Longispora fulva: one gene and its partner. The protein of the gene in region 1 binds, or shares a complex with, the protein of each later gene. Links are inferred from orthologs where the notes say so. Each region holds a gene or a part of one and is shown on either strand. Other genes may lie near its edges.

What was found.
Region 2: the proteins of tsaE (region 1) and tsaD are in contact, whole or in part, in a crystal structure (PDB 6N9A), measured with the Thermotoga maritima proteins. The link is inferred for Longispora fulva from one-to-one orthologs. Residues at the interface, in WP_004082108.1 of Thermotoga maritima: Leu37, Gly38, Lys46, Lys57, Val59, Lys60, Ser61, Thr63, Phe64, Thr65, Leu66, Met67, Val69, Pro71, Tyr82, Arg83, Leu84, Asp86, Asp88, Phe89, Asp93, Ile128, Asp130, Glu131, Arg134; in WP_004082750.1 of Thermotoga maritima: Cys10, Asp11, Arg49, His50, Leu82, Gly84, Gly135, Gly136, Glu154, Thr155, Leu156, Asp157, Asp158, Ser159, Glu162, Asp165, Lys166, Arg169, Leu170, Tyr175, Lys213, Thr214, Leu217, Tyr218, Gln221, Arg222, Asn324.

The regions. Positions count from the first base shown.
Region 1 is NZ_JADOUF010000001.1:6,806,808-6,810,115, reverse strand. Bases 1-3,000 are described here. They hold tsaE (tRNA (adenosine(37)-N6)-threonylcarbamoyltransferase complex ATPase subunit type 1 TsaE), read right to left. Parts: upstream 1,735-3,000; coding sequence 1,267-1,734; downstream 1-1,266. Other genes in these bases: IW245_RS31270 (alpha/beta fold hydrolase), read right to left, coding at 2,293-3,000; IW245_RS31275 (uracil-DNA glycosylase), read right to left, coding at 1,731-2,303; tsaB (tRNA (adenosine(37)-N6)-threonylcarbamoyltransferase complex dimerization subunit type 1 TsaB), read right to left, coding at 642-1,286; IW245_RS31290 (hypothetical protein), read left to right, coding at 407-661; rimI (ribosomal protein S18-alanine N-acetyltransferase), read left to right, coding at 1-395. Also shown: more of IW245_RS31270, read right to left, coding at 3,001-3,308. UniProt on the Escherichia coli protein: Required for the formation of a threonylcarbamoyl group on adenosine at position 37 (t(6)A37) in tRNAs that read codons beginning with adenine.
Region 2 is NZ_JADOUF010000001.1:1,829,856-1,832,960, reverse strand. The notes cover bases 89-2,885. They hold tsaD (tRNA (adenosine(37)-N6)-threonylcarbamoyltransferase complex transferase subunit TsaD), read right to left. Parts: upstream 2,108-2,885; coding sequence 1,070-2,107; downstream 89-1,069. Other genes in these bases: IW245_RS08025 (metallophosphoesterase), read left to right, coding at 2,707-2,885; def (peptide deformylase), read right to left, coding at 2,109-2,630; IW245_RS08040 (GNAT family N-acetyltransferase), read left to right, coding at 316-1,089; IW245_RS08045 (class I SAM-dependent methyltransferase), read right to left, coding at 89-249. Outside these bases: more of IW245_RS08045, read right to left, coding at 1-88; more of IW245_RS08025, read left to right, coding at 2,886-3,105.

The DNA of each region.
Region 1 (3,308 bases):
CGGCCGTTCTCGTCATCGAGAAGGAGCTGTTCGGAGCGGAGGCCTGGAGCCGCTGGATGGTGCAGAGCGAGCTGGACGAGAACCACCACTACCGGGCGGCGATCCGCGACGGCGAGCTGATCGGGTACGCAGGGCTGGCCGTCGTCGACGAGACCGAGGCCTGGGTGCAGAACATCGCGGTCCGGGCGGCGAGTCAGGGCCAGGGGGTCGGCCGGCTGCTCCTGGAGGACCTGCTCGCCGCTGCCGGCGACCGGACGGTGGGCCTGGAGGTCGCCTCGGACAACCCGGCCCAGCACCTCTACGCGAAGTACGGCTTCGAGACCGTCGGGGTCCGCAAACGCTACTACCAGCCGAGCGGCAAAGACGCTCTGGTCATGCTGAGGGGGCGGCCCTAGTGTCAACAGACGTGATGGTGCGCATGTGGGAGGTCAGGGCCCAGCCGGACGGGTTCGAGGAGCTGCTGGCCTGGATCTGTGAGTACGCCGTCCCCAACGTCGAGCACCACCCGTCCCATCTGGACAGTGAGGTGTTCAGCTCCACCGACGACCGGATCGTGTGGCTGTCGCGGTGGCGCGGACTGCCGGCCCCGCTGCCGAGCCCGCCGGCCCGACTCGTGGCCCGGCCGCCGCACTCGTGGGACTTCACCCCCGTGGAGTTCTAGGCGCACCGGGCGGCACGGCGTCCGGCCGGCGCAGGTAGAGCGGGGTCAGCTTCTCGTCCGGCGCCCCCGACCGGATCCGCTCGGCGGCCAGCTCGCCGAACGCGCGCACCGACGGGTACAGCGGCTCGTCGAGCACCGGCACGCCCAGCGGGTACAGGTGCGCGCCAGCGCCCACCGCGGCCTCGTAGTCGCCGGAGATGTCGGCCGGCTTGGCGACGGAGGGGCCAGAGACGGGGACGCCGTCGGCGTACACCCCGAAGTAGAGCTCCTTGCGGCGCGCGTCGGTCGCCACCAGCAGGCGGCCGGCGGTGCCGTGGCCCAACGCGTCGAGGGTGCCGACGGCGTAGGTCGGGATGCCCAGCGCGTGGCCCAGGGCCGTCGCCGTGACCAGCCCGACCCGCAGACCGGTGAACGGCCCCGGACCCACCCCGGCGACGATCGCCTTCAGGTCCTTCGTCACGAACCCGGCCTCGGACAGGGCCAGCCGGATCGACGGGGCGAGCAGCTCGCCGTGCGCCTTGCCGTTGACCGTGACCTTCTCGGCCAGCACGGTCACCGACTCCCCGACCTCGAGCACGCCCGCCGTCACCGCCGGGGTCGCCGTGTCAATCACCAAGGTCAGCACTGGTCAGCCTCTCCGTCCAGGAGTCGCCGTGCGGCTCCAGCGTCATGATCCGGGTGTCGTCGTCCAGCCGGTCGATCCGGATCTCCAGGTACTCCTCGACCATCCGCTCCACCAGCCCGTGCCCCCACTCGACCACGGTGACCGCCTCCTCCTGGGTGGCATCGAGGTCCAGGTCGTCCACCTCGCCGATCGAGCCGAGCCGGTAGGCGTCCACGTGCACCATCGGCAGCGGCCCCGGGTGCACCCGGGCGATCACGAACGTCGGGCTGGTCACCGCGCCGGACACCCCGAGCCCGGTACCGACGCCCTGGGCGAGCGCCGTCTTGCCCGCGCCGAGCGGCCCGGTGAGCACGAGCAGGTCACCGGGCTGGAGGTAGAGGGCTAACCGGACGCCGAACGCCCGGGTGTCGTCCACGGTCGGAAGTTTCACCAGAACGTGCTCGCTCACAGCGCGTCTCCCAGCAGTCGGGCGGCCAGGGCCAGGTCGTCTCGGAGCGCGGCGAGGGGCTTGCCGTTCGGGCCGAACCGGATGGCGGCCGACGGGTGGTAGGTCGCGACCACGGAACGCCCGTCGACCTCGTGCACCACTCCACGCACCCCAGCCAGGGTAGTCCTGGGTCCCAGGAACCATGTCGCCGCGGTCAGCCCCAGCGCCACGATCAGACGGGGGTTGAGCAGGTCCAGCTGGGCCGCCAACCAGGGCCGACAGTTGTCCACCTCCGCGGCCCGGGGCGTGCGGTTGCCCGGCGGCCGGCACTTGATCGCGCTGAGGACCGCCGTCTCGTGCCTGGCCAGGCCGGCGTCGGCGAGCAACTGGTCGAGGAGCTGGCCGGACAGGCCGACGAACGGCCGGCCGGCGGCGTCCTCCTGGGCCCCGGGGGCCTCGCCGACGACGGCGAGCCGGCGGGTGAACATGCCCGGCTCGCCCGGCACGACGGTGTTGCGGGAGGCGACGAGATCCTTGCAGAGGACGCAGGCCCTGATCCGGGCCGTCAGGTCGTCCCAGTCACCGGTCACGCCGCGACACCCGGCTCAGCAGCTCGGTCAGGGCCTCGGTGACCGGCACCGGGTGCTCCAGGAGCGCCAGGTGCCCGCCGTCGGCGATCGCCACGAACTCGGCGTGCGGCAGCAGCCTCACGATCTCCTCCCCATGGGTACGCGGCGTGAACAGGTCCTTGTCCCCCGCCACGACCAGCACCTCCTTGTCGGCGAAGGCGACCAGCGCCTCGGCCCGGGAGTGGCTCATCAGCGTCTTGAGGTACCCGGCGATGATCTCCACCGAGGTGCGGGAGATCATCCGCTCCACGTAGGAGACCAGGGCCGGGCTGGGCTTGGCGCTCCCGAAGCCGTACTTGCGGGTCAGCAGCCAGAACAGGTCCGTCGACGCCCGGCGGGCCTTGTCGATCGCACCCGGGGTCAGCCGGCCGGCCGTCGAGATCACCGGCAGGATCGGCTTGCGGAGCACCCCGAGCAATGCCGGCAGCCCGAACGTCACCTCGTCCAACTTGCCGGACGACGTGTTGACCAGGGCCACGCCGACGATCCGCTTCCGGATCAGCTCCGGCCACTGCTCCGCCAGCGCCATGATGGCCATCGCGCCCATCGAGTGCCCGACCAGCACGACCGGGCCGGTCGGCACGGTCTCCTCGATCACCCGGCGCAGGGTCGCCGCCAGCGCGGCCAGGTCGTAGTCGCCAGCGGCGAGCCGCCCGGAACGGCCGTGCCCCGGCTGGTCGAAGAACACCATCCGGTACCGCCGCCACAGCGCCCTGCGCTGGAAGTGGAACGTGCCCATGTCCAGGCAGAAGCCGTGCACGAACAGGAGGGTCGGCTCGCCCTTGCGGGGCTTGTCCGCCTTGCAGATCTCCACGTAGATGTCGACGTCGTCCTCGGTGACGATCGTGCGCTGCTCGTCGAACGGCAGCCGGTCGAACGGCTCGCCGGCGCACGGGTCCTCCGCCACCCGGCGCGTGCGGCGGACCAGGACGCGCTCGGCGGCCACCCCCGCGGCGACACCGGCGG
Region 2 (3,105 bases), 5.0 Mb from region 1 along the record:
CACCGACAGGGTGTCCAGGACGTCGTAGATGTCGCCTTCGACGTCGAGTTCGCCGGCCACGTACGCGCGGCCCAGGCCGAGCTGGTTGGGTTCGTGGACGAGTCTTCTGATGGCCTGCCGGGACCGGATGTCGACGACGGGGGCGTCCGGAGGCCCGGCCGTCGAACCATCCCACCCGCGGACCCGCAACGGCGGGCCCTCTCCCAGCAGTAGCGTGAACATGCGCAGCAGCCGGTCGGCAACAGTCACAGTCCGCCCCTCTCCGTGAGTCATACCCAGACTAGCGGGGATGAAGCGATGCGTCAGGATGATCCAATGCTGTTGACGACCGTGCACGACCGCGCAGACCTCGCCGCCACTTTCGCCGCAGATCCGGCGTTGCACGCCTACGAGCTCGGCGACCTCGACGACCACTTCTGGCCCTACACCACCTGGTACCGGCTGCGCGGCGGCCACAGCGTGGCCCTGCTCTACACGGGGGCGGAGTTCGGCCCGATCCTGCTGGCGCTGAGCCGACCCGACCGGGCGGCGGAACTACGCGCCCTCGTCACCGAGCTGCTGCCCGTGCTGCCCCGCAGCTTCTACGCGCACGTCACCGGCGGCGCCCAGGACGTGCTGGACAACGACTACAAGGTCGTCGACCACGGCGTACACCGGAAGATGGCTCTGGAGAACTTCGCCCCCGTCACCGGGGAGCCCACCGTCACGCTCACCCGCGCGGACCTCGCCGACCTGCGGGAACTGTACGCGGCGGCGTACCCGGACAACTCGTTCGACGCCCGGATGCTCGACGCCGGCGACTACACCGGGATCCGCCGCGACGGCCGGCTCGTCGCCGTCGCCGGCCTGCACGTGCGCTCGACCACCCGCAGGATCGCCGCGATCGGCAACGTCACCACCCTGCCCGAGGTGCGGGGCCAGGGCCTGGCGGCCGTCGCCGTGTCCGCGCTGTGCACCCGGCTGCGGGAGACCGTCGAGCACATCGGACTCAACGTGAAGGCCGACAACACCGCGGCCGTCGGCCTCTACGAACGTCTCGGATTCGTCACCGTCTCCGATTACCAGGAGGTCAGCGCCACGGCCCGGTGACCAGGGCCCCGGTCAGCACCGCCGACGGCTGCGCCCCCAACGACAGGTCGGCCGCCGGCGCGCCGGCCCGCACCACCAGGTCCCCGACGGCGGCGATCATGGCCCCGTTGTCCGTGCACAGCCGGATCGACGGGACCCGCAACGTGACCCCGGCGGCCCGGCAACGCTCCTCGGCCAGGGCCCGAACCCGGCTGTTGGCCGCCACCCCGCCGACCATCAGCAGCGTGTCCGCGCCGTGCTCCGCGCACGCCCGCAACGCCTTGCGGGTCAACGTGTCGGCCACGGCCTCCTGGAAACTGGCCGCCACGTCCGCCACCGGCAGCGGGCCCTCGTGCCGCTCCACCCAGCGGGCCACGGCCGTCTTGAGCCCGGAGAAGGAGAACCCGTACGGCGGATCCTTCGGACCGGTCATCGGCCGCGGGAAGTCGATCGCCGCCGGATCGCCGTCGCGGGCGATGCGGTCGATGACCGGCCCACCCGGGTACGGCAGGCCCAAAAGGCGCGCCACCTTGTCGAACGCCTCCCCGGCCGCGTCGTCGACCGTGTCACCGAGGTGCACGATCGGATCACGCGCCAGGTCGCCCAGCAGCAGGATCGACGTGTGCCCACCCGACACGATCAACGCCACGCACCTCGCCGGTAGCGGCCCGTGTTCGAGCACGTCCACGGCGGCGTGCCCGGCGAGGTGGTGCACCCCGTACAGCGGCACCCCCAGCGCCAGCGCGTACGCCTTGCCCGCCGCCAGCCCGACCTGCACGGCCGTCGCCAGCCCCGGCCCGGCCGTCACCGCCACCGCGTCGATGTCGGCGAAACGCACCCCGGCCGCGTCCACCGCGCGCTGCACGATGGGGCGCACCGCCTCCAGGTGCGCGCGCGCCGCGATCTCCGGCACCACCCCGCCGAACCGGGCGTGCTCGTCGACGCTGGACGCCAGGGCGTCACCGAGGAGCACCCCGTCACGGACCAGGCCGGCGCCCGTCTCGTCGCAGGACGTCTCGATGCCCAGGATCAGCGGCACCCTAGTTGCCCAGACCGGCGGCGGCGAGGATTTCCTTGCGCTGCGCCGCCGGCAGGCGGTCCACGTACAAGGTGCCGTCGAGGTGGTCCACCTCGTGCTGCAGACAGCGGGCCAGCAGGCCCGTGCCGACGATCGTGATCGGCTTGCCGTCCATGTCGAAACCTGTGACCGTGGCCACGCCGGGGCGGCCCAGCTCCGCGTACTGGCCCGGCACCGACAGGCAACCCTCGCCCTCGGTGACCAGCTCGCGCGGCGGCGGCGGGAGCTCCAGCACCGGGTTGACGATGTGCGCGACGACGTGTTCCTCGGACGCGTCGGGGCAGTCGACGACAAACACCCTCGCGTCCACCCCGATCTGGTTGGCCGCAAGGCCCACCCCGTTCGCCTCGTACATGCTGGCGAACATGTCCTCGATCAGGGCCTTGAGCTCGGAGTTGAACTCGGTCACGGGCTGGCAGGGCTTGTGTAGGACGGCCTCGCCGTAATAGGTGATGCGCCGCGCCGTGCCCTCGGAGTTTGTCATGGTTGACAAATATATACGGGCCGTTTCGGGGCCTCACGCGCCGTTGTCGGCCCCGTGGCCGTGGCATGATCTTGGCATGCCTTTTGTGTTCGCGCACATCAGTGACACCCACCTCGACGGGTCGCCCCGGGCCGCGGAGCGCACCGCCGCCGTCATTGACTACCTGCGCGGCCAGCCTCTCGACGCGATCCTCGTCACCGGCGACATCGCCGACCACGGGGCGCCGGGGGAGTACACCGAGGCCGCCGCGCTGCTCACCGCCGACGTTCCCGTGCTGGTCCTGCCCGGCAACCACGACGAACGCGCCGCGTTCGGCAAGGGCCTCCTGGAGCGCGACGGCGCCGGGCCGGTCAACCAGGTCCACGTCGTCGGCGGCGTCACGTTCGCGCTGTGCGACTCGACCATCCCCGGCCGCGACGACGGCGCCCTGACCGAGGACACCCTCGCCTGGCTCGACTCCACCCTCGCCGCCGCC